Regions from separate parts of the Ruegeria sp. G2 genome, predicted to be linked through region 2. Evidence: riboswitches for the same ligand, from Rfam matches in the RefSeq annotation. Region 2 holds a riboswitch; each other region holds the start of a gene.
The links. A riboswitch is a leader RNA that binds a small molecule or an ion and turns the genes downstream of it on or off. The one in region 2 is predicted to bind cobalamin.

Region 1 (8,110 bases), on a different contig from region 2:
CCCTTGTGCTGCTCGGCGAACAAGCCCGGAAACAACTCGATCCGGTCAACATTGCAATACATTCTGCTCAGGTCGGCGATTAGCTCGTCGGCGAAGGGCTGATCCCCCACAAGATCCGCGATGCTCGAGTGTACTCGACGTTTAAAATGATGACGATAGGCGTTCAGCGAGGGAAGTCGTGCTTTGCGTGTAAGGGCAATCGTTGCTTCGACCGGTGAGGGCACACCTTTTGCAGGCCTTTCGAACAGAAAATCAGGTGTATTGCGCAGCGATATCCTGGCTGCGGGTTGGCGCGAGAGAGAGCGGATCATTTCCTCAAGTCCCGTTTGTTCGACGAGGCGAGGGTTGAACCGGAATCCAGTCGGCTCGACCTGAGCGCCGTCGATGATGAAACGCTCGGGGATCATTGAATGCCAACGGTACAGCAAATTGAATTCAATCGCGATTTGGTTTGAATGATGCCAACGCTGCCAGCGGTTGACGCCGACCGGCAGATGAAAAGGCATGTTTGCCACGTGGCTGATATAGTCCTCAATCACCAGCTTGATCAGCAGCGCGATCAGAGTGCATCGCGTGGTTTGGAACACGCGCTCTTTATCCCAACCGTCGGTGCCGCGTTTCTCGCGCCAGAGAAGATCGGCAAATGTATTGTGCGCGCGCATCATCAATGTGTTGATGGCACTATAGCCGATCGTGCCGTTGCCGTTGTCCAGGCCGGTTGCGTGAAAATCAAGCAGCCTTTGATCGACTTGTTGGCACGTCAGCTCGGGATGTGCGCGTTTCAAGGAGTTGCGCAGCTTGCACGGATCATGCAGGGGCCGCGCCGCATTATCACCCTCGGCGAGACTGCCATCAAATGGCGGGGCCAGCTTAACTCCACCGGATTGATCTTTCTGGAACAGCTTCGGCGGCCACATCTCGCCATTGTCGTCCATCCGAAACGCCAGTCGGTGGGTCATTTCGCCTGATTCAGGGTCTCTTTCGCGCAGCATATCAGTTTGAAAATCGTTCAATCCGTAGATCTGGCATAAATCGACTTCGTGGTTTGAATCAGTCTGATCAAACGGTCCGGTTGGCCCGAAGGTCCGCAGAAAGCTGTCGGTGAACCATTGCGCGACCGAGATGAAAAGAACGGTCGTGCCTTGCGGGCACAACAAGGTAAGCGGGCTGCCATCTATCTGAGTTCTGCGGCGAAACAAGTCGGCCACTTCACTTTCCGATGGCAGGATCGGTGAAGGATCTTCGGGCGGTGTGTGACGACCAATCCAGCGGTTGGAATAGACGCCCGGCCAGCTGGTATAGTCCGCACCCAATGTATAGGGCCGCGGCCGGTGCACCCGCGCTGCATTCGCAAGCCTCATGGCTGAGATATAGCTTGTCGTGCGTGGTGCGATCTTGAACCCAAGATTGATAAGATCATCAATATTCAGCATCTAAATGGCTCCAATTGATCATCGGTTTGGAAAACGGGCGCGGGCGAGGCTGAGATAAGTCTTAAGCCGGATTTCGTTGATCGGGCCCAGAGGTTTGTGCTCGGCGGTCACACGCCATGGCGAAAATGAAAAGGTATCACCATCGAGCGGATCAAATTCTGCATCTCTTTCGATGGTAATATCTGCGATGGGTGTAACCGTGCGATGAAACGGGTCAAGTGGTGCGTCCGGCTGTGGATCGCAGGCCCATCTGACGCGGTTATCGAGCGGATCGAAGTCGCTATCGTTTCGCGGTGGTTCGATTATACAGAACTCAAATCGATTGCCGTCACTGGCGACGTCCTGACGGAGTTTCAGGCTGATGCCGTCATGCTCGTCCACCGGTTTGGTTGCTACCTTATGTCGAACGCTGCGGGCGAGGTATCGTACTGTCAGGTCAACCCCCAGCCGATAGGGCGTCGTTGACCAGAAATGCGACTCGAATGGCGACTGCATGTAGTTCGAGGCAAAATCGCTCGCAGTCTGAAGATGTCGCCTGCCTTTTTGCGTGGCAAATGCGCGAAACAGGGCCACGAACCCTCGAGCAATCAGCTTCAATGACCAGCTGCGACGCTTATTTGCCGCGTGCTGGAGGGCTTGCAGCGTGGCGATCAGGCTGCTTAGCCGTTCATAATCGTCGGAAAGGTAGCTGGGAAAAGTGTCCCGATCGACAAGAACAAAGTCGAACTCATCGCTGATTTGCGAGATGTTGAGTTGTGAAAGTGCCTCGGCGTCGATCAGTTTGGTGCCCGGCACATCAAATAGTTTGACCGCCATTCCATGGGCATCGGTTTTACGATCGTCCAGATGCGCACCGTTGGAAAAGCGAACTGCTGCAGAATAACTTGCTGCCTTTTCGAAAAGGCCATGGCGCAACCTTTCCGGCAGATCGTCCCGGATTGTGAAAGTGGCTTTGACACATCCATGGCTGCGCCCATGTTGCGCTCTTAACCTTCGACCTTTCCACTTCGCGATCGCTTCAAAATTCTGATCGATGATATCGTCAACCACGTCTTCAGGTGAAGTGTTTGGCAAAGAATGTGTCAACGAACCCCCTTTCCCGAGCAAGCCCAGGCAATAATTAACCTCTACAAATATATCCGACAGCCAGCCCCTTCTAAATGCCCGCAGATTAACCCTTTTTGGTTTTTCTTTCAAACGAAGTGACTTATGGCAGCCTTATTGCCTCATTCCCTTCGATCTCAAACAGCCGTTTTCGCGTCAGAATGAAGTATACCGGTCAATAGTTGGTAGGGTGGGATCCATCGATTTACGACTTCAAAACGGACACGGTTGGCGCCGTATTCGCTAGTGTTGCGTTGGCTTACCTTCGAAGACTTAAGCTTGGAGAAAGTTATTGACGCATTTCTTGATCTCGGGCACTCAGGCAGCAGATGGTTCCCAACGATACGTCAGAGGGATGAAAAGGGAATACGGTGAGGAATGCCAAGCGGCGCCAATTCCGTAACTGCCCCCGCAACTGTAAGCGGTGAGCTATGCCAAATAGCCACTGACCCCAAGGGTCGGGAAGGTTGGCCAAGCGCAGACCCGCAAGTCAGGAGACCTGCCATCAATTGTTCAACCAACCCGGGGCGGGGCGTCCTGGAAGGAGGTATTGATGACACGTTTCACACGTGTGCACACGACTGGCAGCTTCCGTCTGCGCTTGGAAACAAGCGGAGTGAGAAATGTGAAAATCGCTGATCAATACATTGTCGACAACGTGAACCGCCGACGCGGGGTGCCTAAAGCGGTGTTCAGAATATTCAAAGCGTTACGATATAACATTGCAAGAACCTTAATTGCGCAATATACGGTGGCGAGATGACGAACAGTGTTGATCATATCCTTCTTGTCTGCGTGAGCTGCAGAAGTGGCGAAAGTGCAGACAAAGTACCCCAGGCGTTGAAGCATAGATTGCCGAGGGAATTTGTGATCCGCTCTGTGAATTGTATGGCGGGTTGTGAAAGGCCAATCACCATCGGCTTTCAGGCCCGTGGCAAAGCACAATATCTATTTGGTGACATTTCTACAGATGAAGATTTGGACGCGATCGTTGAATTTGCCCATCAGTATCTGCGCACTGGCGATGGTTGGACAAATGCCACTGATCGGCCAAGGGCATTGTTCACAAAAACTCTCTCACGCCTGCCGCGTATTGAGTTTGAGGAAGCGCTATGACCAAGCAAAGCTTTCTGATTGCCGAAAATCTGGAATATTACGCGCTTAACGGAGATATCTTGTTGCAAGGCGTGTCGTTCGCCTTGGGCGAGGGCGCTATTCTTGCGATCGCTGGTCCGAACGGGGCAGGTAAAACAACGCTTTTGAATCTACTCTGTGGTGCCGAGGCACTGGCATTGGGGGATGTGCGTATGAATGGACAAAGCCTCAAGCACCTATCCGCAAAAGAACGCGCCCGCATGATAGCCGTTGTCAGCCAGCAGGAATTTCCTGACGGGCGCCTGTCACTGCGTGATTATGTGGCATTGGGTCAGATCCCCATACGCGCAGATCGCTCGGCCGAAGATCATGCGCGCGAACTGAACCGGATATTAGACCTCACCCATTTAGGCATGTTGGCGGACAAGCGGATGGCTCAGCTTTCTGGGGGTGAGCGTCAGCGGGCTCATATTGCGCGCGCCTTGGCACAAAACCCCTCATTGCTGTTTCTCGATGAACCCACCAATCATCTGGACCCAGACGCAAAGGGGCGGATGCTATCGCTGGTCGCCGATCTTGGGGTCACAGTGGTAATGATCGTGCACGATCTGGTCATGATCCCTGAATTCGCCACACATGTTGCTTTGATGAAATCCACGCGCCTGACCGGATTTGGCACGGTCGCCGAAGTTCTGACGCCCGAACGGGTCCGTGAAACCTTTGGCGTGGATTATCTGTGCTTTCACCATGAGGGTCGCGTGATACCGGCTCTTGATATCCGAAGAACCACTGTTTCTACATAAACTCAGGAGAATATTGATGAAACACATCTGGTCCGTGGCTTTGGTCACTGCCATTGCAAGCAGCGCTGCAGCGCAGGAAGTCACCGTGGACAATTGCGGCGAACCTCTTGTGTTTGAGACGTTGCCGGAACGGTTGGTCGTGCATGACATGAACATGACGGATATGGCTTTTGCTTTGGGGCTACAGGATAAGATCGTCGGCCTCACCGGGATCACCGGCTGGTACAAGACCAGCCCGGAATTCGATACCTTGCGGGGTGACATTCCGGAGCTCGCGCCGAAATACCCCACTATTGAGAACCTAGTCGCAGCGGACCCAGATTTGTTTTTCGCGGGCTGGTATTATGGAATGAAACCGGGTGGGGATGTGACACCAGACACATTGGAACCCTTCGGGATCAAAACCATGATCCTGACCGAAAGCTGTGTGCATTTGGACAAGGATCGCCCCGAGTCCAGCATGGACCTGCTGTTTGACGATGTTCTGCGTCTTGGCAAGGTTATGCAGGTCGAGGACAAGGCCGAGGCGCTCGTGAGTGAATGGAAAGACGATTTGGCCGCGATCGAAGCGCAAACGACCGAGCTGCCGAAGCCTCGAGTTTTCTTGTTGGATGGTCCGGCGGATGCACCGTTCACTGCTGGGAAGTTTGCCATTCCCGATGCTATGATCGCTGCGGCGGGTGGTGAGAATGTCACCCATGACATGGATACAAGCTGGGGGCGTAGTTCCTGGGAAGCCGTGGCCGCATCTAACCCCGAGTTCCTGGTGCTGCTGGATTATCAGACCGGCAACGGCGCAGCAGATACCTTCAAATTCCTGCAAGAGCATCCGGTGATGTCGCAGACAGATGCCGTCAAGAATGAGCGTTGGATCGGCTTGCGGTACGAAGAATTGACACCTGGCCCCGCAAATATTGAGGCGATCTCGAAAATGGCTCAAGCGATGCATCCGGGCCTCAACTGATATGGGCCGATTTGGCTTAACACTTCTGCTGGGGGCGGCTATTTTGGCCGCCCTTGTGCTGGTTTCCACGATTTACGGAACTACCTCGATCCCGGTGTCTGAGACATTTACTGCTATTATGCGTGGCACGGGTATCGACGACGGCGAAATGTCTCCGATGCACCGGATCGTGTTTGATCTCAGGTTGCCCCGTGCATTGTTCGCCGCTGTGATAGGCGCCGGACTTGGTATCGTTGGCGTCGTCCTACAAACCACGACTCGCAACGATCTTGCCGACCCTTTTCTTTTTGGCTTGTCTTCGGGGGCCGCCGCAGGTGCGGTGTTTGTCATCACCGTAACCGGAGATGTGCTGGGTTTTTGGACACTGCCGCTCGCCGCCTTCTGCGGAGGGCTCGTCGCGTCGGGCGTTGTATTGGCGCTGGTTCACGGTTTGCGCACAAGTGCACCAGAGAAACTAATCCTGGCAGGATTGGCGGTTTCATTCCTGTTTTCAGCCATCACCAACTACTTGATATTTGCGGGTGACAACCGCGCTGCCCACTCGGTGATCTTCTGGATGTTAGGTGGATTGGGCCTGGCCCGCTGGGAGACGTTTCCGCTTGTTTGTGTTGGGCTGATCCTGATCCTAACGTATTCTCTGTATCGCAGTCGTTGGTTGGACGCGCTGCTTACGGGGGATTTAACCGCAGCAACTCTTGGGGTCCCTGTTCAGGGATTGAGATTCAGCATGTTTTTCACGGCAGCTTTGGCAACTGCAGTTTTTGTCTCGGTGGCGGGTGTGATCGGATTTGTTGGCCTAATGGTGCCACACATAGCCCGCGGAATTGCGGGACCTTTGCACAGCCACCTTGTACCGACTGCCGCGATTGTTGGCGCTGCGTTATTGACCGGCTCGGATATTCTCAGCAGGCTTTTGCTGGCGCCACAGGAGTTGCCAGTAGGGATTGTCACGACTTCCATAGGTTCTGTTTTTGTATTTTTGCTTTTGTTCAGAACAGCAAGAAACCAGCGGTGAATTTAAGTGACGAACAGCCGCAGCTATCGCTTTCCGGATTTAATCGCATCTCCGCTTCTTGATGGTCGCAATGAGCCTAATATTGCCAACTTCTCAATAGTTTACTCTATTTGAAAGGTGCAGTCGGGCTACAAGTTTGGCAATCAAATGATCATTCTACTCTTGGCGAGATACACCACAGAAAAGCGCCGCCGATAAAGAATGCCAGATCACCCAGTGATGTGACCACGCGAAACAACCCGATTGCAATCAGCGCTTCTGCCTCAGGTATGTAGGCCTGTAAGAAGATGAGCAGAACAAACTCACGGATTCCGATCCCTCCAGGCGCGCCAGGAGTGACATAGCCTAACAGCCATGACGTTACGGCAATGACTATGATGGCAGGGTCATAGTCACCGGAAACCAACCCTACCAATACCAACAGAGTAAAGCCCATGGCCAAGAAGAAGAAGGAAGCAAGCAACAATCCGTAGATAAGCCTTTGTCGCGACGGCGCGTTGGGGAGTGTTCGAAGTTTTCTTGTAATCAGTATGATCAGCAAAATGGCAATAACCATCGCTGTCGGTACAAGCCAATGAATAGGTATGACCTCAGATATTTCGAGTGAATGGGGAGCTGCACCAAATGTAAATCCAATTAGAGCGAAAAGCCCCGCGACCAGAATAAGAGTGCAAATTTCAAGAATATTTGCGAGCGCCAACCCACCCTGACTTGCTCCATGGTCAGCCATAACGATATGTCGGCCCAAATATTGAAACACGTTTCCCGGTAGATATTTCGCGATCTGCGTTTTGGAGTAGGTTGAAAACGTCAGTGCACGTGAAAATGTTTGGTCTTGCGTTCCCTGGACCAGCCCATGCCAAAGCTCGGCCAATAGCAGCAAAGCGGTTGCATAAAAAAATATTGCCGCAAATACGATTGCCCACGCCTGCCAGCCAGGAGACCAAGCCGCAATTTGGGACCAGTGCTGTGCAACCGCGACGGTAAAATAGTACAAAGTCACGGCAACAATGGCCCAGCCTATCACGCGTAGCGCGCGCCGCTGTCCACGCCCTAACTTATTTGGAAGTGTCATTTCTCTGCTACAGGGGTGGGTTGGATCAGTGTCGTTTGATCGGGGTAGGGCAGTGATGGAACGCGCCCCCGGTAGGTCTTGATCTGTGCCTCCACCGCTTCAATCGGGCTGCGATACTCCCGTCTGCCAGAGTTATCAAATACGATCATGCCACCAGGTGCAACGTGTGCTATCGCGTGCCTCAAACAAGCCACCCGTGCGCGTCCGTCTATGATGATGACGTCGAATGGACCTTCTGCGCCTTCGATTGCAGTGACATAATTTTCGAAGCTGTGCGAAGTATTGCCAGGTTTTTTTTATCCGTATTCTGGATTGTAGTTGGCATCGGGCTCAATCAGCCTCAATTCATCGTTGGAAAACGCGCTCAGCCGGTTAGATATTACAGGATGCCAATCGACATCATGTTCGACGCTGGTGACATGATGAGCGCGCCGCGCGGCCCAGATTGTGCTGGTACCGCTACCGTATTCAAAAACGCGTGGGGTGTCTCACTGGGCGAGAAAAGCGTCGATCTTGTCGATGGACGTCAGTCTGGCGGTTGATGGGGCTCGATTCATTTCGTGGGGTCAGAGAAATCGTGGTAGAATCAATACTATTGCGTTGTGTGTAAGAGTTTCCTGT
Region 2 (8,110 bases):
GAAGTAATCGTTGCAGACAATGGCAGCACGGACGGCAGTCAAGCCCTAGCTGAAAAGGCCGGTGCCCGGGTCGTAAACATTCAAGAACGCGGTTATGGCGCTGCCCTTATTGGTGGTTTTGCCGCAAGCGACGCCACTTATCTGGTGATGGGCGACAGCGATTGTTCCTATGATTTCGTCGAAGCGGTTCCGATGATCGAAAAGTTGATGAATGGTGCCGAATTATGCATGGGCAACCGGTTTCGTGGCGAAATCAAGCCCGGCGCAATGCCCTGGAAGAACCGTTATATCGGCAACCCCGCCTTGTCGGGCATTCTTAGAATTTTGTTTCGCACTGGTATCGGTGACGCCCATTGTGGCATCCGCGCCATCCGGCGAGAGGCATTGGAGCGGCTCAACCTATCTTCAACCGGGATGGAATTTGCTTCCGAGATGCTGCTGAAATCTGTGCTGCGGAAGCTGAATATAGCCGAGGTTCCTGTAACCTTGTCCCCTGACGGACGCGGTAGGGCACCACATTTGAATCCGTGGAGAGATGGGCTTCGGCACCTGATATACATGTTTTTGCTCAGCCCAACCTGGCTGTTTCTGGTGCCTGCACTGGTCCTGTTCCTCGCAGGATTTGCAATCACCGTTCTATTGCAACTTAGCGGAGATCAGGAAATGGCGCTGATCGGTGGCTTCAGGATCGGCGATCACTGGGCCGTCGCGGCGAGTGCGGCCATGGTCCTGGCCTTTCAGACGGTGGTGCTGTGGATGGCGGCACTGATGTGCAGCTATAGAGATGGACTGCGACTGCCAACAGAACGCGCTCGGGTCTTGTTGGGATATTCGCGCTTGCAATATTGGATTCTGGCCGGGCTTGTCCTGACATTTGGCGGCTTGATCTGGGCAGCCACTATCACCTCTGGCTGGATTGCCTCGGACTTTGCGGCATTGAACGAGATGCGCACTTTGATCGCTGCGTTCACGATGATTGTTATTGGGGTGCAAACGTTTTTTTCCGGGTTCTTGCTGTCTATGATTGCGGGCAATCGCTCGCGTCATTCAGCGGTTCTACCCGAACGAGGGAATGTCTCTGCCAATCCCGATCTAATGGCGTTGAACCAACCAACATGATTTTCGGTTGATCTGCCTATTCCATTGGATCTGATGGTTACTGCCAACGCGCGGCATCCGATCGCAGCGTATCAGCCTCACACCGTTACAAGCTGCCCACGTCGGAGTTCGAGGGTCTCGGGCGCCAACGAGAGGCGGAACGCAGGGGCATGACTAACCAATAGAATTGCCTGAGGTAATCCCTGCAAAATTTCCAGAAGCTGTGCTTCATTCTTGGCATCAAGCGCGTTGGTCGGCTCGTCCAATAGTAACGCCTCAGGCTCCATCGCGAGTACGGTGGCAAGGGTCACCAACCGTTTTTCACCACCTGAAAGTTTATGCGTGATACGGTCTCGCAGATGCATCAAATCCAGATCGCTCAGCACTTTGTCAACGATGGCAAGCGCTTCGGTCGTGCTGCGCCCAAGATTGAGCGGGCCAAAAGCGATATCTTCCGCCACGGTCGGGCAAAACAACTGGTCGTCAGGGTCTTGGAACACCAATCCTATACGGCGGCGAACCTCGTGAAAGTCAGCCTCGACACACCTATCCTTACCAAAGATGTTCACGCGCCCAGAAGAGGGCGCTTGAAGGCCAAGGACAATGCGAAATAGTGTGGATTTTCCTGAACCATTGGGACCTGCAATCGACAATCGCTGGCCAGGTTCAAGCTGCAGTGAAGCCCCGTCCAGTACCGGGGCCTGACCCGGGTACGAAAAGCAAATGTCTTCGAGCTCAAGGATCGTCATTGAAAATCCAGAATGAGAAGGCTGACACAAATCGCACACATCATCGTGGCAAACCAATAATCCCGTCGGGTCAGGTTAAATTCTTGCAACAACAGAAGCCGGCCCGAAAACCCTCGGCACTTCATCGCGTCCAGAATGCGCTCGGAACGTTCAATGGCGCGGATCAGCATCATACCGACCAGATAACCAAAGCTGCGATAGGTGTGCCAGTTGGTGCCCGGACGGAAACCTCTGACCTTCATCGCGCCGCACAGACGCAGGTACTCTTCGCGCAGCACCTCGATATAGCGGATCGTGAACATCAACAGATGCACAAGCACCTCCGGGCAGCGAAGTTTGTGCAATGCATGACCTAATGTGACAGGCTCCATCGACCCGACCAGGACCATCAGCGCCAGTATCACGGCGTTTGCCGTCAGCGCGATCTCAATGGCTTTCCAGAACCCCTGCCAGCTTGCCGCAAATCCAAAGAGGGTGAACATGGTGTCTCCGTGCATGGAGAATGGCAAAAGCACCAACATGAAGATGATAAAGCTGTCCATCATCGCCATACGTTTGAGAGTTCTGCGAATGGGCAAACGCGACATCAGCAACAGCCCGATCGAAACTGAAAGCGCGGTCAATAATGACGGGATTGAACTTAGTGCAACGGTGACGACGGCAAAGAGACATGTTATCGCGATGCGCATCCGCGGATCCAAATCCGCGATCACCCCGTAGGGCTCACTCCCACCTGCCTCGGCCAGAGTTTTGGCCTGGGGTTCCAGTGCATGTGCCATCAGGCGGCCATCTTCCGGCGCGCGGCGAAATAGAACCCGATGCCAAAGAGACCAACGATATACCCGATGCCCCCCAAAATACTTTGCATATCGTTATGTTCGCGATAGGCGGCAATTTCTCGGCGCAGGGGGCGGGTTTCGTCACGCACCACTTTAGCGATCGCGGCGCGTTCTTGGTCGGACAGAGACGCAACCATCACGGTTCCAACGCTTGCAAAAGTCGCAGGCTGAGCGCCGATCTCCGCAACCTCAGCGGCAACTCCCATGATCTCGGCCACCTCGTTTGCGGACATGGTCACTTCAGCCACATGGCCCGCGCCAAGATCGGCCTTGAAGGTATGCGCAACAGGTTTTGTGGGGATATACAAAAAGAACCCGTCCCCATCGGTAACGGTGCTACCTAGTTCAGCACCATCGGGGCCGTAGACGAAAACTTCCTGGTCGCTTGCCATATCGCCATTGGAGAGCCCCAGCTCACCCTCGATCGCTTCGCCAGCGGGGAAAACCCCCGCGATGACCTTGTGTGCGAGGGCCGAAATCGGTGTGAGCATCAGCGTGGCAATAACAACCAGTTGTTTCATGTTAAAACCGCCTTTTTGAACAGTTCCGGTTTCACCTTGCGCGCCAACATCACGGCAAACCCCGTAAGCATGGCTTCAATGCCCATAACCGGTATATGGGCGAAAAACACCAGCTTGGCCGCAGGCAGGAACGCGTCACCGGACATCGCCAGCGAAATGGCAACAAACGCGGTTGTGGCTGCGATTGAGAACGCCCCCCCGATACCGCCCCAAATCGCCCCCTGAATGGCCGAGCCTCGGGCGATGAGGCGGCCAAAGATCATCCAGGTCAGTACCGCCGGAAGGGCAATATTCAGCGTATTTATCCCAAGCACAGTCAATCCGCCAAATCCAAAGAATACAGCCTGTAACAGCAGCCCTACAAACAAAGCCGGAAAGGCGGCCCAACCGAGCAAAAGCCCGGCCAGGCCATTCAGGATCAGATGCACAGAAGATGGGCCAATCGGCACATGAATCAGCGAAGCAACGAAGAAACTGGCTGACAGAACACCCGCTGTGGGAATGCGATCCAGATCCAGCGACCTCAGCCCCATTGCAATCCCGCCTGCAGCAGCGATCGCACCGCCGATTACGACAGGGTTCGAAAGAGCACCATCTACAATGTGCATAAGGGTTTACTCCAGATCCCAGGCGCGGATCCAGATCACGGCATCCTGGCTCAGCTCTTTACCTTCATGCTCGGTTTTCGGACCAGAGCCCAAAGCGGCGAAACCCCAGTAACCGGCTTTGGGTACACCAAAACTGAAATAGCCATTCTCGTCCGAAATCGCTACCAGCGCACCACCTGGCAGCGGTGACACCGTCGGTGCAGCGGCGCCCGTGCCTTTGAGGTCAGGGGCGGCGGCGATGTATTCGATCTCAATCTCGACCCCTGCAACTGGTTTGCCATCGCTCAGCACGCGACCCGTGAAAGTTGAGCCAGCAATGATGTTGTAGGGCTTGTTAAGCGGCAGGATTTCTGTTGCCAGACCTTGCGGCTGATCCCAGTCGGTGGGCAGTTCATTTCGGTTCAGATAGGCCTTGGTGATCTGCTGGATATAAATATCCTCAGATTCTTCGTAGTAAGGCGCAGGAACGGTCACCACCACATAGTCGCCCGAACGCTTCACCGGGACCGAGCCTTTGAACGCCTTGGCGCTGTTGTCTGGGCCGTCAAATGTGGTTTCTTCCAATGTGTCCAGCAGATCGGTTTTATTGCCGCTGTGGATCACATAGAATTCTTCCGGTTTTTCAAGCGTCATCACATGACCAGCTTCAAACGGGTGCCAGAATATCAGCTTTACCGGCACATCACCGGGTCGCTCGATCATCGTGTTTTCTGTGTATTCCATTAGGAAATGAGCGCTCGCAAACGCAGGCATCACTGCAGCAGCTGCTGCTGCCAAAAGCAATTTCTTCAAAACTCAGTCCTTCTCAGGTCGCGCCTTCCCCGGCACATATTTGGTTTTGACTTGGGGAAGGCCCGCGTCCGTTCGTCGACCGAGACAAACGGATAAGGCGCACACCCCGTCGCCGACAATGAGCACCCTTTCCGAGGGCGCGTGTTCGGCAGGTCTCCTGACTTGCGGGTCAAAGCGCTATGCTGGCCTTCCCGGGATATCCCAGTGGCATTGTCAGCCGCGCTCGCCGCTTACAGTTGCGGGGGCAGTTGCAGATTTGGCGCGAAGAGCACCGCACTACATTCCCTATTGCTTCCAGGGGAATCCCCCGGAACCGAACATGGCGTGTTCATGCCAGAACATGCAAAGCACGGTCAACAATCGTTTCCGTCACTAAGCGGGCCATTTGCGAAATTAGAGTACCCACATTCGCTCGACCAGCATCGGATCGATCCTGACAGCTTCTTCACAGCCGTATTACAGCCATCTTATCTTGCGTCATGTCATGCATGGTGTAGCCGATACCGCCGGTGTTGTACCCTGATTGACGGCGACCCGCGAATGGCATCCAGTCGACCCGAAAAGCAGTATGATCGTTCACCATGACGGCCGTGGCGTCCAAATACCGCACGGCATGCATTGCTGTATCCAGGGATTTGGTAAAGACCGACGCCTGAAATGCAAAAGGAAGAGCGTTTGCAGCTTCGTATGCAGCACTAAGATCATCATATTCATAAACACAAACGACCGGCCCGAAGATTTCGGAGGTGGACACGCTCGCATCAGCGGGTGGGTTTAGAAGGACAGTCGGAGCATAGGTCGTTCGGCCCAGCCGTTTACCCCCTGTCATTACGCGGGCACCTCCCGCAACCGCTTCGTCTACCCATTGTTCTACTCGATCAACTTCACCCGGACGGATCAGTGGCCCACATTCCACGCTGGCGTCACGGGCATCACCCACCTTCAGCGCTGAGGCGGCTTCTGCCAACTTTCGAGCGACCGTTTCCGCCATCCCTGATGGAGCAAAAACACGCTGAACCGAGACACAAACTTGACCGGAATGATAAAATCCACCCTTGGTCAACAAGGGAATCATGGCATCAATGTCGGCTGTCTCATCGATGATAACTGGCGCCGCTCCGCCGTGCTCCAACGCGCATCGCGTCCCCGGCGCCAGCTTCGAGCGCAGCATCCAACCGACACGTGCCGATCCGATGAAAGAAAAGAATCCGACACGCGCGTCCGTGATCATCCGTTCAGCTACATCATTTTGGCAAATCGTCAGATGGCACCACTCCTTTGGTAGGCCAGCCTCGTACAGGATGTCGACAAATGCTTCGCATGACAGTGGTGTATCAAGTGCCGGTTTGACGAGGACCGGGCATCCAGTGGCCACAGCCGGCGCCACCTGATGTACGATCAAGTTCAACGGATGGTTAAACGCGCTTGCGGCAACCACTACGCCGATAGGTTCACGCTGTGTAAAGGCAATCCGACCCGATCCTGCCGCCGTCAGATCCATCGGTATTTCCCGACCCGCCATCTGACCGATCTCATGGATACACAGCTCGACACCATCAATGGCACGCGTCACTTCGATGCGCGCGTCAATCAAGGGTTTGCCACCTTCGCTGGCGATTAGCATCGCAAGGTCTTCCGCGCGGCCGGACATGATCCGAGCTGTATTCTTCAGAACCTCAATCCGCCTGTAAGCAGGCAACCAAGTGCCTCGATCACGGTGCAGACCGTGTGCCACATTCAACATGACATTGATATCGTTCCAGCTTTTAACCTCGACACTACCGATTTTCTCAAGATCAAACGGGTTCAGAACTTCAACAACATTACTCATATCAGACAGACCTTCGCCGCAAGCTCATCAATGAGAACGCGTTGGTTTTCACTGTAATCGACCGGCAAGTCGATCAGATGCACACCACCTGCTTCAAACGCTTTTTCAAAGGTAGGCACCAGATCTTCTGTCCTTTCGACCCGATGACCCGTAGCACCATAGCTGTTAGCGTATTGCACAAAATCAGGATTCTTAAATTCCAATCCCCAATCATCAAACCCCGCATGCGACTGCTTCCAACGGATCATTCCGTACGAGCTGTCATTCAGAACAGTAACAACAAGATTGAGGCCAAGACGAACGGCGGTTTCAATCTCCTGGCTGTTCATCATGAACCCTCCGTCACCGCAAATGGCCATAACCCTACGCTCAGGATATAGCTTCGCTGCCATCATGGCCGAAGGTAAGCCTGCCCCCATGGTCGCAAGCGCGTTGTCCAGCAGAACCGTGTTGGGTTGATAGGCCTGGTAGTTTCTGGCGTACCAAATTTTGTAGATACCGTTGTCCAAAGCGATGATATCGCAGTCCCCCATGACTTTACGTGTGTCAGCTACAAACCGCTGGGGGATGACCGGAAAACGCGGATCATCAGCGCCTTCTGATGTGTGTAGATCGGTCTCGTTTTTGACCCGCTGGAAGTAACTTCGGTCAAATTCCAAAGGTCCTTGCAGGAACTCACCCAATTTGGAGATGGATTGCGCCAGATCACCAACCACTTCAACTTGAGGGAAATAAACTTGATCAACCTGCGCGGCCTTGTAGTTAACATGGATCACTTTGGTGCCGCCCTCTTCCATAAAGAACGGTGGTTTTTCCACAACATCGTGACCCACATTGATGATCAGATCAGCGCGTTCGATGGCGCAGTGCAGATAATCACCATCCGACAGAGCGGCTGTGCCCAAAAACAGTTCGGACCGCTCATCCACGACACCCTTACCCATCTGAGTATTGAAAAATGGGATCTGGGTATCGTTCACGAACTTGCTCAATGCGCTGCGGGCGTGTTTTCGGTTCGCCCCGGCCCCCAAAAGCAAAAGCGGCATCCTGGCAGCACGGATCATCTCAGCCGCTTCGGTCAGAACTGCATCACCGGCCACGGCATAGTGACGCTGATGCGGTTCAAGAACATGCTCAGAAGTCTCTTCGGCTGCAATGTCTTCCGGAAGTTCCAACAAAACCGCGCCGGGGCGCTCCTCTTGCGCGACACGAAAGGCTTCGCGGATCAATGAGGGTATTGTGTTGCCGTGTACGATCTGTTTGGACATTTTGCAGATCGGATCGAATAGCCCAACAATATCGACAATCTGAAACTGGCCCTGTTTCGACTTCTTGATTGGTTTCTGCCCCGTGATCATGATCAGCGGCATACCACCCAGATGAGCATAGGCCGCTGGTGTAGCAAAGTTCGTTGCCCCCGGCCCCAGCGTCGCCATGCAGACTCCGGCCTTACCCGTCAGACGACCGTAGGTCGCAGCCATGAATGCCGCGCCCTGTTCGTGACGCGTTAGAACCAACTCTATTTTTGAGGTTCTTAGAGATTCCAGAACATCCAGGTTCTCTTCTCCCGGAACAGCAAAGATGTACTCAACACCCTCCGCCTCAAGCGCTGCGACCAGCAGATCAGAAGCTTTGTTAATTGGCGATACGATTTGGTCATTATTAGACATGT
Region 3 (8,110 bases), on a different contig from region 2:
AGACATTAGCCCGAGAGGAGATACGGCAGTTGATTTGTCGTCAATTCGGATCGACTATCGTATGGGTCCAGCATGGATCAATGTAACCAAACGAATAATGAAGCACGCCTCAGTCGAAGGTTCGCGCCTGCTCGCACGTTCGGCTGAACTGCCGGTTGGGCGGCACACGATGCGACTCTCCATACAGGACGAGGATAAAAGGCGGACGAGGGTTACTGTGTCGTTTGTCGTGCAGTGAACTGTTAGAAGAAGCAACTACTCGCGATATCACTCGGCCGGCCACTCAACCCTGCGCAACTACCAACGGCGGCTCCTTCGGAAACGGGCTGATATCGGACCACTTGAAACATTTTTCTGTTAGGATTGCGCTCGTCTCCCATTTGTTGGAACACTCTCGCTGTTCGGTGCCGTATTGCATCCCTGATTGATAGAACCCAAGAGCGCTAACGCCGCCGGCAGCCCTGCCAATAAGCTGTGCCTCAGCGTCTTTGTATGGTTCCCCGTCGAAGACTTCTTACGGCCCTGAGATGCGTCAGCGACCGGGGCCCATGGTCTTGTACCGGTGCAAAAACTCTCGGAATTCCACCCAATCCGGTCTTTGATTTAGCTCGACAATTTTCTGCGCGTGCCAGGAGCACGCGGCGGCATGCAAGGACGCCAGTTGGTCATCGGACATCAAACGTTCCCGCTCTACCGCAGCCTTTTCCCAAAGCGGCAAGATCGACCGGTCCTCAACCAAATTCGCGTTCATATTGTTCCAATAGGATTCGGCCTGATCATCGTGAATATGATTGGTTTTACCCCGATCCCGTTTAACCATGAACGACTCGATTGAACGCGTCACATAGTGATGGATACGCGCAAAATCATGGCGGTAGTTGGATGTGGCGCGCCAGGTTACAGCTTCGGGGTCAAGAAGTTGCCCCCCACCATCAACCCATCTGATCTCGGACATGCGCTCAGGCGCAACCCCTTTGGGGCGATGCGGACCATATCGGGTGAATAACCCGTTGTTGCGCGTTATACTCTTCAGCCCGCCCGCAACGCCCGAATAATAGCCCTGCTCGGTATCGCAAAGAAAGAACTGCTCAGCCACTGGAATATCGCTGAAGTCTTCGACGCCACCGCAACCGAATAGCTTCCAGGCAAAAGAGGCAACATCAAAAGGCTCTCCTGCGGTTTCCTGTAACTTTTCCAGCAACTTGTGCATGGAGGGATCAGGAAGGCGGATGTTCAGATATTCATCAACGTCCAGCGAAAAGGTCCAGTCCGCATCAAGAAACCTCGGATGTGAACGAACTCGCCTGAGCATCGTGTTCTGCGGGCTTTGCTTTGGCTTGACCCGATTATCAACATGGGTTGCAATGCCCAGATCCCCGAGCCGTTCTGCAATCAGATCGGTGCCGTCATCACAATCGTTGGTGTAAATGAGGAAATGGTCGATGCCGAGTGACAGGTAGTAGGACACCCAATCAATCATGAACGGGCCTTCGTTCTTCATCGTCGTGTAGACAACGATCCTGTCAGTCATTGCAAGTCCTGCGGTTGAACCAAAGTGGCGCCATCTTCTGTAGGTCCTTCTCGGGTGCCAACATCTCCAATTCGATATGAAACTGGCTCATTGACTATAGCTTTTGAACCGCGACCTGAGCGCCTTTGATCGCCTTAAGACGCAAGCCCGCCGAGTTTGCGCCCAAAAACTCGTGGAAGGCACGCATCACACCATCTTTCCACCATCCCCTCCGATGGTAGTCATCCAACATGATGACACCGCCTTCGATCATCTTCGGCAATACCGCATCCAGATCCGCTTTGACCCCTTCATATGAATGGTCGCCATCAAGATAGGCGAAACCGATACTCTGATCTTCGAAGAGGCGCAGTGCAGGAACTGAATAATCGCGAATTACCGAAACTTGACCCTTCGCTATCTCATAGGCGTATGTGTTTTTCACCGCTTCATAGATGCGGTCCATATCGTTTTGGCTACGCGCTCCGGCCAAAGATGCGCCACCATCTGCGTCGGGCTGCACGCCCCATGGGTCGATGAGGCACAGCTTAGAAGGCTTCAATTCATCGAGTAATATCCGCGAAAACTCGCCCCGCCAGACGCCGATTTCGATGCTGAGCTTTCCGTGCGGCATTGTCCTGAGCATTTCGCGCCTCAGCGCATCTTTCCGCTCGCGCTGCAGGGCTTGTTTCTTGCGGCGGTCTTCGGCGGATACGGTTTCAGCCATGGGCGTCTTCTCCGATATGAGAATTCTGCAGGGCCTCAACCAAATCGAGCCAATCAGGTCTGGCCTTCAACTCTGCGGCTTTTGTACTATGCCATTCGCAGGCTTTGTGGTGAAGCTCGGCCAACTGTGGATCAGCCATCATCTCGGCTTTGATGTCATGCATGGCGGGCATGTGGCCCAAGATCGAGCGATCTTCGACGTCGTTGTGATTCATAACAAGCCAGTATTTCAGACCTTGGTCTTGGCCAACATGGTTGGTACGGCCCCGTTCACGTTTGACAAGAAAGCTATCGGTACTTCGTACTGCATAGTGGTGAATACGCGCGAATTCATGGCTGAATCCGCGCCACGCCTTCCATTTCACCTGATCTGCCGGGTAGAGGTTTCCGCCTGCATCTCTCCACAACACCCCTTCGTACGGTGCGTCGGGATTTGGAGCGTCCTCTGGATTGATCCGAGGACGGTGGGCGCGAAACCGACTAAACTTGCCGTTATTTCGGAATAGCGTTTTGAAACCTTTCGTCCGGTGATGGGGGTAGCTGTCTTCGGTGGCCGCCTGAAAGAACATCTCAGGGACAGGTCGATCGACAAAGTCATTTAAGCCGGCATTTCCGAACATACGCCAACAGATCGATATTGCATCAGCTTCACCGCTTGCCTCTACCAGTGACTGAACATTGCCTTCAGGCAAACGGATGTTGACGTATTCATCCACATCCAGGCTCATAATCCAATTTGCGGACTGATAACTTGGATGACTGCGAGATCGGGTAAAAGCCCGGTTCTGGGGCGCAGCGCGTGGTCCGACCTTGTTGCGCTCATGATGCGCCCAGCCTAAGGCTTGCATCCGATCACCGATAACATCTGTGCCATCAGAACAGTCGTTGGTATAGATCAGAATATCATTGAACCCGATTGCGCGGTTGTAAGCCACCCAATCGATCATAAATGGCCCTTCGTTCTTCATCGTCGTCACGATGAGAAAGGTCTCGTTTCCCATAAGTTAAACTCTTGCCTGTGCCATTATCGGACTATTGTTGATCTGTTTAGAATAGCCTCCGGAAATTGTCCAACGCAGCAAGTTCCAGGAAGAACCGGCTACCGCACCCCGGCCCCCAGGGGGGCTGATGAAAATGATGGAACTCAATATGCATTCAGCGCCAACTAATATTGAGTTAACCGCTGACTTGATCAGAACTTTCCTGCGACAATCCGAATAACCACCTCCGAACCGCAGATAACCGTGGCATCAACAAACGAAACTCTTCCTGAACGTCAGCACATTATGTTTTACCGATTCTGAGGAACCACTTCGTAACCCGGCTCTTCCGGCTCATCATCCTGCATTTCCGCGGGGAACCCCGGAGCACGGATATCCAGCCCCGTGGCGTCCTCAAGGCGTTTGATAATGTTGGGGGAAAGTTCCCGGTCACCGTAGCGTGCGATTCCGTCGTCGAAGATTTTCATCATCACCGGGTTTATCTCCAGCGGCACCCCGGCGCGGTCGGCGACCTCCTGAAACAGACCGATGTCCTTTTTGACCAGATCCATGGTGAATGAAATATCGCGGGACCCATTCAGAATCACTTGGCTTTCCGTTTCGTGCACAAATGATGTGCCCGACGAAATTTTGATCGCCTCATAGGTCGTGCCAAGATCCATCCCTGCGGCCTTTGCGGTCACCAAAGCCTCGGCGCAAGTGATCAGATTTGCGGTTGCCAAATAGTTTGTCAGCACCTTCAACACTGAGGCCGATCCCAGATCGCCTGTGTGCAAAACGCGGCGCCCCATCGTCGTCAGGAACGGCAGAATGCACTCAAATGTTTCCCGATCGCAGCCTGCGAAGATCGAAATATTGCCCGTAGCTGCCCGATGACATCCGCCCGATACCGGGCAATCGACTGCAGCCCCCCCACGTTCGATCACCGAAGCACCCAATCGTTTTACTTCCGCTTCGTCGGTGGTGGACATTTCCATCCAGATCTTACCGGATGTCACTTCGGACAGCATCTCCTGCATTACCGCGTCCGAGGCGGCAGGAGATGGCAGACAGGTAATCACGGCGTCACAATCACGCATCAATTGGGCGGGGCTTTCAGCTGCCTTCGCACCCTGCGCGACAAAACCAGACACAAGATCAGGGTTGAGGTCATGAACGGTCAGGTCAATCCCATTGCGCAGCAGCGAGCCCGACAATTTTCCGCCCACGTTTCCCAGCCCGATGAAGCCTACTTTCATATGACGCTCTCCCTGTTCGTCTTTCGATGCACATGCGAACACGCCTGTTGACCTAAGTCATGCCGTCCAGCGACCCTCAGAGGTCGCTTTTTTGCCCCTGTACGCACAGTTGAGCGAGACTCGCTTGACAAGGGGGGTGATGCTGTCCCAAGAGCCAAGTGTTGGTGTCTGCAGCAGCAGATGAAAAGGGAATGCGTCAGCGGAATTTCCGTCAAACGCAGCCGCCCCCGCGACCGTGACCGGAGAGGGTGCCCAAGCCACTGGCGAATGCCGGGAAGGCGGGACATCCGACAGAGCACCGCTCTGACATCCGCAAGCCGGGAGACCTGCCAACGCCCGAAGATGAAACCGGACGGGGTGTTCCGGTGTGGGGCTTTAATCAGCCCACATGAAACCCCGTCCCCCACGAAGAGGATTTGGGGGGATGAGAGACATGGCCGACACCACACCGGTCGAACTGCTGGTCTGCACCACCTGTCGTCGCGGCCTACCCGTCGAAGACGACGCCCAACGCCCCGGCACATTGCTGCACAAAGCGCTAGAACAGGCTGACCTGCCCGAAGGCATCACCTTGAAAGCAGTAGAATGCCTTTCAAACTGCGATGAAGGCTGTTCTATCGTGCTGCGTGGTGGACCTGATCGATGGACATTCGTCTATAAACATCTGAGCGAAACCGATCACGTCGAAACCATCATTGAAGGTGCCACCAAGTACCTTCAGACCGAGGACGGGCTGGTCAAATGGCGTGAACGCCCCGAACACTTCCGCAAGAATTGCGCGGCCCGTATTCCCCCGATTGGAGCGCTGAAATGAGCAATCTCGAAAAACTGCCCGTCACCGTGATCACCGGCTTTCTGGGCTCGGGCAAAACGACGCTGGTCAAGCATTTGATGCAGAACCCGCAAGGCAAGCGCTTGGCTGTTGTAGTCAATGAGTTCGGCGATGTGGGTGTCGATGGCGATATCCTGAAATCCTGCGCAATCCCGGATTGCCCAGCAGAAAACATCATGGAACTGGCCAATGGCTGCATCTGCTGCACGGTGGCCGACGATTTCATTCCCACGATCGAAGCGCTTATGGCCTTGGAGCCGCGCCCCGATCACATTCTGATCGAAACCTCGGGCCTGGCTCTGCCTAAGCCGCTGCTTAAAGCGTTCGACTGGCCAGACATTCGCTCGAAAATCACCGTCGACGGCGTGATCGCTTTGGCCGATGCCGAAGCTGTTGCCGCTGGTCGGTTTGCACCCAATGTCGAAGCGGTAGACGCCCAGCGCCTCGCCGATGAGTCGATCGACCACGAGACGCCACTATCGGAAGTGTTTGAAGATCAGATCTCCTGCGCCGACATCATCCTGCTGACCAAGCCCGATCTGGCCGGTCCCGAAGGTGTCGCCAAAGCCAAAGAGGTCATCGCGGCCGAAGCCCCTCGCCCCCTACCCGTCGTCGAAGTCGCAGATGGTGTCGTGGACGTGCGTGTTGTCTTGGGCCTTGAAGCTGCCGCCGAGGACGACATGGAAGCGCGTCCCAGCCATCATGATGGTCATCACGATCACGAGCATGACGATTTTGAAAGCATCATCGTCGAACTGCCGGAACAGACTGATCCGCTGGATCTGGTCGCCAAGATCGAACGCCTGGCAAAGGAACTGAACATCCTGCGCGTCAAAGGCTATGCCGCGATTCAGGGCAAGCCCATGCGCCTGCTGGTACAGGCCGTCGGCTCGCGGGTACGTCATCAGTATGACCGCCCGTGGGAACCTGATGAAGAGCGCCGCTCGCGCCTTGTGGTTATCGCCGAGCATGATGATATCAAAGAGGCCGAAATCCGTGATATCCTTGTGGGTGTGACCGAGGCCGCCGAGTAAGACTCATGCACGTCGTCTTCCGCGAAAGCCACGGGTTAGAGGAAACCGAGACCCCAACCGATCTGGGCCAGAGCCCGGCGGACTTGGTGGTGCTGTCTTTTTCCGACAGCGACCTTGGCGCTTTCGCGGCGGGCTGGCATCGCGGTGGCGGGCCAGACGGGCGCATGCCAACCCTGCGGCTGGCCAACCTGACAGCTCTAAAACACCCCCTTTCTGTCGATACATATGTCGAACAGACGCTTGAGGGGGCCAAAGGCATCCTGATCCGCCTGATTGGCGGCGTGCCATATTGGTCTTACGGCTTGCAGCAGGTTCTGGCACTGGCACAGGCCAAGGGGATCGCACTGGCTGTCCTGCCTGCGGACGGGCGCGAAGATACGCGGCTGGATGAGTACTCCACCCTGCCCGTCTCAACCCTGCGGCGCTTGGCGCATCTGTGTGACACCGGCGGAGAGGTTGCCGCGCAGGCCGCACTCGCGCAGATGGCACTGGCGGCGGGACTATATGCCGGTCCGGTGATGGGGACAAAGTCCATACCGGATTACGGCGCCTGGTGCCCGGATCGTGGCGTTATACCGGCAGACACAGCTTTTTCGGGCGATGCAAAACGCATTATCGTCACGTTTTATCGGGCCTACCTGACCTCTGCCGACACTGCCCCAATCGCGGCTTTGATCCGCAGTGTGCGATCGCGTGGATTCGAGGCCATTGGCCTGTTCGCCCCATCGCTCAAAGCGCCAACCGCCGCAGACTGGTTGCGTGAGACGATCGTGGCGCTGAAACCTTCGGCGATCATCAATGCCACCTCCTTTTCGGGCAAGGGCGCATCAGGCACTTCACCTTTGGATGCTGCCAATGTGCCCGTCTTTCAGGTCGCCCTCGCGACCTCGCGCCGCAAAGCCTGGGCCGAGGCGGAACGCGGGCTTTCGCCTGCCGACCTCGCTATGCATGTGGTGCTGCCCGAGGTCGACGGGCGGATTAACGCGGGCATCGTGTCGTTCAAAGAACCGGACAAGCGCGATCCTTATCTGGAATATTCGCGTTTTGCCCACCAGCCTGAACCTGACCGGATCGAAGCTGTCATCGATCGGATCTCTGGCTGGCTGGCCCTGCACGGAAAGCCCACTTCGGATCAAATACCGGCGCTGGTTCTGTCGACTTACCCGGGTAAGGACTGGCAGATGGCCCACGCAGTTGGCCTTGATGCGCTCGCTTCTGCCGAAGCGATGCTGACCGATCTTCAGAATGAAGGATATGCAACCGCACCGGCCGAGCCGATTGCCGAAATCCTGCTGGGCGCCCGGATTTCGTGGTCATTGCAGGACTACCTGATTGCGTATGCAGAGCTACCCGATCAATTGCGCGCCGATCTGCAGACGGTCTGGGGAGACCCCGAGGACGATCCAGCGTTCGCAGATGGAGCATTCCATTTCACGGCCCTCCGGCGTGGCAACGCTGTGGTTGCGCTGCAGCCAGAACGCGGCACGCCAGAGCTGCGCGAGGATGACTATCATGACCTTTCGCGCACGCCTCGTCACAGCTACGTCGCCTTTTACCTTTGGCTGCGCAAAGGAATAGGCGCGGATGCTCTGATCCATATTGGCGCCCATGGCACGCTGGAATGGCTGCCAGGTAAATCGGTCGCTTTATGCAATGAATGCTGGCCCGAGGTGTTGATCGGCGATCTGCCGGTGATCTACCCGTTCATCGTCAATGACCCCGGCGAAGCTGCGCAGGCAAAGCGCCGGATCGGCGCAGTTACGCTGGGC
Region 4 (8,110 bases), on a different contig from region 2:
AATTCCGACCCTGCAGACTAAACCCGGAGCCTTTGGAATCGATTGCAAACTGGACTGACCAATATCGTCATATTTGGGAGGTTCGGTTTGAAGCGATGGAAAAACTACTTAGCGAAATAAAGGATTTGAATGATGAGTGACTCAGAAAACTGGGTGCGAATTGTGCAGGAATTCCAGGCTCCGGCGAACCGGGTCTGGCGTATGTGGACCGATCCGGCGCTTTTTCAGAAATGGTATGGGCCCAAAGGGTTCTCAGTTCCAACTGCAGAGATCGATTTGCGTGTCGGAGGTATACGAAAGGTCTGTATGGAAATGAAAACGCCGGATACCACCATGAGGATGTGGTTTACTGGCGTATATAAAGAAATCTCAGAACCGTCCCGGTTGGTCTATACCGAGAGCATGTGTGACGAGGATGGAAATATTATTTCGCCAAAAGATATGGGGATGCCCGAGGGAAGCCCAGACATAACCGAGGTGATTATTGATCTTCTCGAACAGGATGGTAGGACACGCATGACCATGGTCCATCGGGGTGTGCCTGCCGGAAGTGCAGGCGAAGGCGGATGGAAGCAAGCATTCGAGAAGCTGGATGCTGTTCTCAAGGAAAGGTGATGCTTCGCCTTGGTCTGACGGTCTAAAGTTCCTTCCTTGCCCTAAGCGCTGCTGTGATCGTCCCATCGTCCAAGTAATCCAACTCGCCTCCAATCGGGACGCCCTGCGCTAGGGACGTCAGGCGGACCTGTCCATCGAGTTGGTCGGCGATGTAATGTGCGGTCGTTTGGCCATCAACGGTGGCGTTTAGGGCGAGGATGATCTCGGTGATACCCTCAGCCAGAACCCGATCCTTTAGCCGTGGGATACGCAATTCATCCGGGCCAACGCCATCTAGTGCTGACAATGTGCCGCCCAAAACATGGTAGCGACCCTTGAAAACCCCGGCGCGCTCCATCGCCCAGAGGTCGGCGACGTCTTCTACGACGCACAGTTCCCCGGTTGCACGGTCTTCGCTATTGCAGATGTCGCAGATATCGGTTGTGCCCACATTGCCGCAGTTTAGGCATTCACGGGCAGTGACAGCCACCTGCTGCATGGCATCTGAAAGCGGCGTTAGAAGCAGGGCGCGTTTGCGGATGAGGTGCAGGACGGCGCGTCGGGCCGAGCGAGGGCCGAGGCCGGGCAGCTTGGCCATAAGGTCGATCAGATTGTCGATGTCGCTGTTCGAACTCACCGCGAAGCTCCTGCAAAGAGGCCGGGTAAGTAAGCCCCGGCCATTGATCCGTCAGGAGGGTGTATCAGAACGGCAGCTTGATGTCTGCGGGCAGACCCATGCTTTCGGTCAGCTTGGCCATTTCAGCCTGCGAGCGCTCCTGCGCCTTGGTCTGGGCGTCCTTGATCGCAGCGAGGATGAGATCCTCGACCACTTCCTTGTCATCGCCGTTGAAGATCGACGGGTCAATATCCAGACCTTTCAACTCACCCTTGGCGGTTGCGGTGGCTTTAACCAGGCCGGCGCCCGATTCACCGACAACCATCAGGTTGTTCAGCTCTTCCTGCATCTCGGTCATCTTGGTCTGCAAGTCCTGTGCAGATTTCATCATTTTGGCCATGTCACCCAGGCCGCCGAGTCCTTTAAGCATCGGTAATCTCCTGTCACTCGATTTGAGGCCTAGATACGAAGCGTAACCGCGCGACACAAGAGGTCAGGACACTCCCGCCCGTCGTCAAGACCTTTGACAAGACCTTTCCTCCCGTTTGGCCCGGGCAGGATCGTCGGCGTCAGCCGAGGAGCCGCGGCGGGAACGGGAGCACTTGGCTGGATTGAGGAGATCGCTTACAGGATCAGTCTTCCTCGAACGGATCCCATTCGTCATCTACTTCGGGCAGGGCTTCAGTTTCGACCTGAGCAGCGCGTTGCTCGGCTGTTTCGATGCTTTTGATCCGCGCTTTCGGGAAATGACTCAGAACCGCTTGCACCAGTGGATGCTTTTCCGCTTCGGCTTTGAGAGCCAGATCAGCAGCATCCCGAACTTCCGCAATTGTCGGAGCGTCGCCTTCTGAGACAATCGATACTGCCCAACGGTTACCCGTCCAGCGTTGCAGCGATGCACCCAACCGTTGAGACAGATCGGTCGGGGCATTGTCGGCCGGGGTAAATTCGATCCGTCCCGGTTGGTACGACACGAGGCGTACCCCGTTTTCGACCTCGACCAACAGTTTCACATCCCGGTTGGTACGGATTAATTCAACCACATGTTCAAAAGTGGGATACCGCGCTAGTGCTGCCTGTACGTCCTGAGCCAGAGCTGCACTCGATCCGCCTGCATTCCCACCGATGGCCGAAGAGGTATAGGCCGGTCGGGCAGAGGCCTGTGGCGCAGCGCTCGCCTGGCCTGGCACTCCGATACCCGAACCCGGCCCGGGATTGGGGGGGGGAGGTGCATCCTTTAAGCGCTTGATCAGTTCTTCCGGACTTGGCAAGTCGGCCACATGGGTCAGGCGGATCACAGCCATTTCTGCGGCCATCATGGCGTTGGGTGCAGCCGAGACCTCTTCCAGAGCTTTCAGCAGCATTTGCCACATGCGGGTCAGAACACGCATTGGCAGCGCTTCGGCCATGTGTTGGCCTCGGGCGCGCTCGTCAGGCGAAACGGTTGGATCTTCGGCGGCATCAGGGGTGATTTTGACCACCGAAACCCAATGGGTGATTTCAGCCAGATCGCGGAGCACTGCCAGAGGATCAGCACCTTCTGCATATTGTCCGCTAAGTTCGGTCAAAGCACTGGCCGCATCACCGCGCAGGATCATGTCCATCAGGTCCAGCACTCGACCCCGATCCGCCAGCCCAAGCATAGCGCGCACCTGATCTGCGCTGGTTTCACCTGCACCGTGCGAAATCGCCTGATCCAACAGCGAGGTTGAGTCACGGGCAGATCCTTCGGCGGCTCGGGTGATTAGCGCCAATGCGTCATCGGCGATCTGCGCTTTCTCGGATTCAGCGATCTTGCGCAACAGGCCGATCATATCTTCGGGTTCGATCCGCCTCAGATCGAAACGTTGGCACCGCGACAAAACCGTGACCGGGACCTTGCGGATCTCGGTCGTGGCGAAGATGAATTTCACATGCTCGGGTGGTTCCTCAAGCGTCTTGAGCAGCGCGTTGAAAGCGCTGGTCGAGAGCATGTGGACCTCGTCGATAATGTAAATCTTGTAGCGTGCGCTGGCGGCACGGTAGCGGACACTGTCGATGATTTCACGGATGTCGTTCACACCAGTCCGGCTGGCGGCGTCCATCTCCATCACATCAACGTGGCGGCCTTCCATGATGGCGACGCAATGCTCGCACTGACCGCAGGGTTCGGTGGTGGGTTTACCTTCGCCATCAGGCCCGATGCAATTCATCCCCTTCGCGATGATCCGGGCTGTGGTTGTTTTACCGGTGCCACGGATGCCGGTCATGATAAAGGCCTGGGCGATCCGGTCCGCCTCGAACGCGTTTTTCAGTGTGCGTACCATCGCGTCCTGACCGACCAGATCGGCAAAGGTTTCAGGACGGTATTTGCGGGCAAGAACCTGGTAGGCGGGGCTTGGCGTATCGGTCATGTCTGCTCTGTCGGATTCGAGTTACGCCGCAGCGTAGAGGCCCCCGCTGCCCGCGTCCACAGCAAGCCGCGAGGATTTTCATTTTGGATTGCCGTCCGACGCGGTTAATATCGTACAGTCTAAGACCAGCCAGAAAGATTTTCTGATCAGCGTTTCGGGGGGAGCGTAGAATGGCTCAGATTGTTATCCATGCACTTCAAGTGGGCGGGGGCTCGCTTGCGTTAACCTCAATGCCAGGGCGAGGAGGAGACTATTCCGGTGATCTTGATGCGGTTACCGGATGGAAGCCCGGCCTTATTCTGTCAATGACCACCGAGGTCGAGATGATCCTTGATGGCGCCAGGGATTTTGGGGCCGATGTTCGCAGCCGCGCTTGTCGCTGGGTTCATCTGCCAGTCGAGGATTACGGTATACCCTGCAACGACATTGATATGCGCTGGGCGGATGCCAGCGAGTCTGCTCGCCACGCATTGTCGGGTGGAGGCCGAGTACTAATCCACTGCAAAGGCGGATGTGGCCGCTCTGGTATGGCTGTATTGCGCTTGATGGTCGAGTGTGGAGAGCACCCGGACGAGGCATTGAAAAGGTTGCGAGCCTTACGCCCATGTGCAGTTGAAACCGACGCGCAGCTGCGCTGGGCGACTGCGCCTGCCAGTGTCCTGGTAGCCGAATAGCGATCAGGCCGACGGACGGTATTCAGCCTGCGCCCGAGTGTTTCCGCTCAGGGCTAACACTTCCAGCATTGCGCACGGCGGTCGGGACAAGGTGCCTGCAGGGATGGGGCGCGAGTCCGTGCCAAACATCAGGTCTGCATAGCTGTCCAGATGGTCGATCGCGACGTCTGAATCGGCATCACAGAACACTCGGGTTTCTTCCGGACCGGAGCGAAATCGGGCGGTGCATCCACTGGCGCAATGAGTCAGATCGCAGCTTCCTTCGATTCCGAATCCTGCGGTGGTCGTGGGGCCAGCTTTTCCAACCGAAGTGGCCAGTGCCCGTGCCATTCGTGCCAAAGCGGGGCAGTTTTTCCCGGTCCGTTGGCAAATTGTTGCCGAGAATTTATGCGTGTTGGTCTTCCAGATCATTCATGCGCCCTCCGCGCAGGGCAGGGGCATCAATCAGGAGGGACAGCATGCATGCGGTCTTGCCCTGCCCGGACACCCCGCCCGAGTTTCAGTTTCGTTTTGATGGCAGGTCTCCTGACTTGCGGGTCATTGCTTTGCCGACCTTCCCGGCCTTCAAGGCCAGTGGCATTTCGACATCGCTCTCCGCTTACAGTTGCGGGGGCAGTCTCGGACTGGGTTCGTTCCGGGTTTATCCGGGCAGAACCGCACCGTGTTCCCTTTTCATCCCGGCCCGGTTGGGCGCGAGAACCATCACGTCATCGCTAGCGGTACAATCGTTCGGGTGTCAAGAAGATTGATCATGGCATGTGACGCACGGTCCAGCCACGTCAACCTTGACTCGGCGCGCCTTGGGTGAACTGATCGGTTCAGTTGATTTCAGAGGGCACCATGTTGGACATACAGCAAGCGGTTGTCACCGAGGACATTCAGTTTCAGTCCGGCCCGGCAATACTGTCGGCACGGCTCTATCACCCAGTCGCAAAACCGGACAAAGTTGTTGTGATCAACGGCGCAACCGGTGTGCCCAGAGATTACTACCAACATTTCGCAAGTTGGCTTGCAGAAGCGCACGGCATGGCCTGCCTGACTTATGACTACAGGGATTTTGGTCACTCTCTGACAGGCTCACAAAAGCAATCGCGTGTCACCATGGCGGATTGGGCGCTGATCGACATTCCGGCTGCGCGGACCGAAATGCGGCGGAGGTTTCCACAGGCCAAGCTTTGGAGTATCGGGCATTCTTTGGGCGGGATGTTTGGTCCGGTCCAACCCGATTTCGATCAGATCGACAGGATGATATGTGTCTGTTCCGGCCTGGTAACGCTGAGGGATCATCCTTGGCCTTACCGCGCTTTGGCGACGTTGTTCTGGTACGGTCATGCGCCCCTGGCGGTACATGCGCTCGGGTATTTGCCTGGAAAGGCTTTGGGTTTTGGAACAAATCTGCCTTCCCAAGTTTACTGGCAATGGCGCAAATGGTGCACAGCGCCTCAAAGCTATGTACCCGAAATCGGAAACACCTTGCCGGCAAACCGCTGGGCCGACATGGGCAAGCAAGTTGACATATTCGCCTTTGAGGATGATCAGGTTGTGCCCCCCGAGGCGGTTTGGCGGCTTGCCGATCTCTATGGTTCTGGCGCGCGGCGCCATTCGCTTTCGGCAAATGAATTCGGGTTATCTGAAGTCGGCCATATCGGCGCGTTTGCCCGGCGAAACGCTGCCGTCTGGCCCCGGTTGATCGCCTGAACTGCTGGGCACCGGTAACCGGTGCCCAGAATGGTCAAAGTCCCTTGCGGGATTTTTTCTCGTGCATCACGCTGCGCACCATTTTTCCAAACGCTTTATCGCGTGCGCGTGCCTGTGCCACCGAAGCCGAATTGTGCTGATCTTCGCGACGCAGCTTGCGCCATCGGTCCAGCCGTGCGGGATCAAGTGCACCGGATTCGATTGAAGCCTGTATCGCACAGCCGGGCTCGGTGTCGTGCTGACAATCAGAGAATCGACAGTTCAGGCTCAGGTCCGAGATGTCCGAGAACACCTCGTCCACACCCTCTTGCGCGTCCAGCAGGCGCAACGCACGCATACCGGGTGTATCGATCAACCAACCTCCGTTGCTCATTCGATTTAACGCACGTGCTGTTGTTGTGTGCCTGCCACGCGCATCATCTTCGCGAATGCCTGCGGTGGCTTGATCCTGTCCAGTCATCCCGTTGGCGAGTGTCGTCTTGCCAACGCCAGACGATCCGACCAGGGCGCTGGTCTGTCCCTTCGGGCACCACGACAGGACCTGTTCGATATCGGACTGATCCAAGGCATTTACGGCCAAAACTGTCAGAAACGGGGCCAGTGACTGGGCCTGTTCGACATAAGCAATTGCGTTGTCGCAGGTGTCCGACTTGGTCAGAACGATCACCGGATAGCTGCCTGCCTGATGGGCCAGCGCAAGATAGCGCTCTTGTCGGGGCAGGTTGAAGTCGGCATTGCAGGAACTGACGATGAACAGCACATCCACATTGGCCGCGATCAACTGTGCTGCGGCGTCTGTGCCCGCGGCCCGGCGCTGCAGCAGGCTGCGCCGTTCCAGAACACTGCGAATGCGTTTGTTTTCATCGGTCAGCACCCAATCTCCGACCGCAAAAGCACCAGTCGATTGGTCTGGGGAGAGTAGGGGAGTCTCGCCTTCTGGACTCAACCCGATCAACCGATCCCGGTGAACGGCTGCGATGCGAAAGGGGAGAAGAGACGGCTCAGCCGCATGCTGAGCTGCAAAGTGAGAGGACCATCCGAGGTCCGATAAGGAAAGTGACATGTGTCTGCCTGTGATCAGAAACAACAATCCTGTCGAATGGCGAACGCGCATTCGCAGGTGAGGTATTCAGGCAGTCAGCTGGATAAAAGAATCAGAACCGGTCTGCCCGAAGGGTCATTGCTACAATCATAAACGCCCTCCTACGGCTAATGGGTTCAAAGTGAGAGGTTGGACATCGACCCAAGCGGGGCTCGTTGTGGCTGCTTCCTTCCGGACCTGACCAGGTTGGCGAGGCGCTCGCCCGCGCCAACCTCTCGAACATCGATATAGGCCTCCGGCTGTAAAATGGCAACCCGTCAGAAGGTCAGATGAATACGCATAAACCCATCGGTATCACGGGGCAGTATCTGGGGATCATAATCCGCCAATTCTTCCAGGTATTTGTCCGCGCCGGGACCGGTGGTCAGAATTGCTCCGCGGCTTTGGGTCGGCACAAAAGAAAACGGCTGAGGAGCTTGTTCCAATGGGTCTACGGGCGATCTTCCCGCGATGTAATCGCACAGGATTTCGTGAATGCGCAGCGACGGCAGGTTGATCTGATCTGCTTGAAAGTCGATAGGAAAATGACCGCCCCCGCTGGCGCGATAATTGTTGAGTGCAACAACAAACTTTTGATTGGCGGCGACAGGCAGCCCTTGAAATGTAAGATCGCGAACGCGGCTATGGCCGGGATCTGTGATCCGTCCCGTTGCATCGAAACGAGCGGGTTGAGACAGGTCGAACCGGCAGGTCACGCCATGCAGTACATCAAAATAATACCCCGCCCGCAGAGGATCGATGAGGTTGACTGGATCATTCAGCGAAAGCTGATTGAACAGCCCGGCGGACATCTCAAGCCAATCACGAACCTGTTCTCCGGTGATCAAAGTGGCACGCAACTCGTTTGGAAACACGCACAGATCAGCCACATTGCGTACCGAGATACTTCCCGCCGGGACATCGGTATAAAACCGAGTTCCTGCGCGGCCTCCGAATTTGGTCGGGGCGGCGGCTGACAGGACGGGATGGTCTGCCCATTCGGTATTCAATAGGTACGGCCGAAGCGCTGCAGCTTGAGCGGTTGCGATAAGCG

Region 1: it holds a riboswitch for cobalamin, as region 2 does, so the genes downstream of both, ACR0DU_RS09095 (hypothetical protein) here and ACR0DU_RS18035 (DUF4198 domain-containing protein) in region 2, are expected to answer to the same signal.
Region 3: it holds a riboswitch for cobalamin, as region 2 does, so the genes downstream of both, ACR0DU_RS00310 (DUF1636 family protein) here and ACR0DU_RS18035 (DUF4198 domain-containing protein) in region 2, are expected to answer to the same signal.
Region 4: it holds a riboswitch for cobalamin, as region 2 does, so the genes downstream of both, ACR0DU_RS12820 (hypothetical protein) here and ACR0DU_RS18035 (DUF4198 domain-containing protein) in region 2, are expected to answer to the same signal.

Annotation. Positions count from the first base shown of each region.
Region 1 covers NZ_JBQFON010000004.1:25,446-33,555, forward strand. Annotated here, with positions in the region: gene ACR0DU_RS09085 (peroxidase family protein) at 1-1,433, opposite strand, end outside; gene ACR0DU_RS09090 (catalase family protein) at 1,452-2,483, opposite strand; cobalamin riboswitch at 2,851-3,058, shown strand; gene ACR0DU_RS09095 (hypothetical protein) at 3,091-3,300, shown strand; gene ACR0DU_RS09100 (DUF1636 domain-containing protein) at 3,297-3,653, shown strand; gene ACR0DU_RS09105 (ABC transporter ATP-binding protein) at 3,650-4,435, shown strand; gene ACR0DU_RS09110 (ABC transporter substrate-binding protein) at 4,452-5,399, shown strand; gene ACR0DU_RS09115 (FecCD family ABC transporter permease) at 5,401-6,414, shown strand; gene ACR0DU_RS09120 (hypothetical protein) at 6,566-7,489, opposite strand; gene ACR0DU_RS09125 (hypothetical protein) at 7,486-7,638, opposite strand; gene ACR0DU_RS09130 (hypothetical protein) at 7,876-8,031, shown strand.
Region 2 covers NZ_JBQFON010000011.1:18,864-26,973, forward strand. Annotated here, with positions in the region: gene ACR0DU_RS18010 (glycosyltransferase family 2 protein) at 1-1,119, shown strand, start outside; gene ACR0DU_RS18015 (energy-coupling factor ABC transporter ATP-binding protein) at 1,197-1,847, opposite strand; gene cbiQ (cobalt ECF transporter T component CbiQ) at 1,844-2,626, opposite strand; gene ACR0DU_RS18025 (cobalt ABC transporter permease) at 2,626-3,207, opposite strand; gene cbiM (cobalt transporter CbiM) at 3,204-3,815, opposite strand; gene ACR0DU_RS18035 (DUF4198 domain-containing protein) at 3,822-4,607, opposite strand; cobalamin riboswitch at 4,738-4,940, opposite strand; gene ACR0DU_RS18040 (aldehyde dehydrogenase family protein) at 5,053-6,438, opposite strand; gene ACR0DU_RS18045 (acetolactate synthase large subunit) at 6,435-8,108, opposite strand.
Region 3 covers NZ_JBQFON010000001.1:63,658-71,767, reverse strand. Annotated here, with positions in the region: gene ACR0DU_RS00335 (hypothetical protein) at 1-238, shown strand, start outside; gene ACR0DU_RS00330 (glycosyltransferase family 2 protein) at 533-1,531, opposite strand; gene ACR0DU_RS00325 (class I SAM-dependent methyltransferase) at 1,626-2,237, opposite strand; gene ACR0DU_RS00320 (glycosyltransferase family 2 protein) at 2,230-3,237, opposite strand; gene ACR0DU_RS00315 (NAD(P)-dependent oxidoreductase) at 3,528-4,475, opposite strand; cobalamin riboswitch at 4,621-4,823, shown strand; gene ACR0DU_RS00310 (DUF1636 family protein) at 4,909-5,289, shown strand; gene cobW (cobalamin biosynthesis protein CobW) at 5,286-6,341, shown strand; gene cobN (cobaltochelatase subunit CobN) at 6,347-8,110, shown strand, end outside.
Region 4 covers NZ_JBQFON010000006.1:136,018-144,127, forward strand. Annotated here, with positions in the region: gene ACR0DU_RS12790 (ArsR/SmtB family transcription factor) at 1-140, shown strand, start outside; gene ACR0DU_RS12795 (SRPBCC family protein) at 133-615, shown strand; gene recR (recombination mediator RecR) at 638-1,231, opposite strand; gene ACR0DU_RS12805 (YbaB/EbfC family nucleoid-associated protein) at 1,296-1,640, opposite strand; gene ACR0DU_RS12810 (DNA polymerase III subunit gamma/tau) at 1,843-3,603, opposite strand; gene ACR0DU_RS12815 (protein-tyrosine phosphatase family protein) at 3,774-4,277, shown strand; gene ACR0DU_RS12820 (hypothetical protein) at 4,281-4,688, opposite strand; cobalamin riboswitch at 4,776-4,996, opposite strand; gene ACR0DU_RS12825 (alpha/beta hydrolase family protein) at 5,118-5,975, shown strand; gene rsgA (ribosome small subunit-dependent GTPase A) at 6,010-7,038, opposite strand; RNA gene ffs (signal recognition particle sRNA small type) at 7,197-7,295, opposite strand; gene ACR0DU_RS12840 (bifunctional 2',3'-cyclic-nucleotide 2'-phosphodiesterase/3'-nucleotidase) at 7,335-8,110, opposite strand, start outside.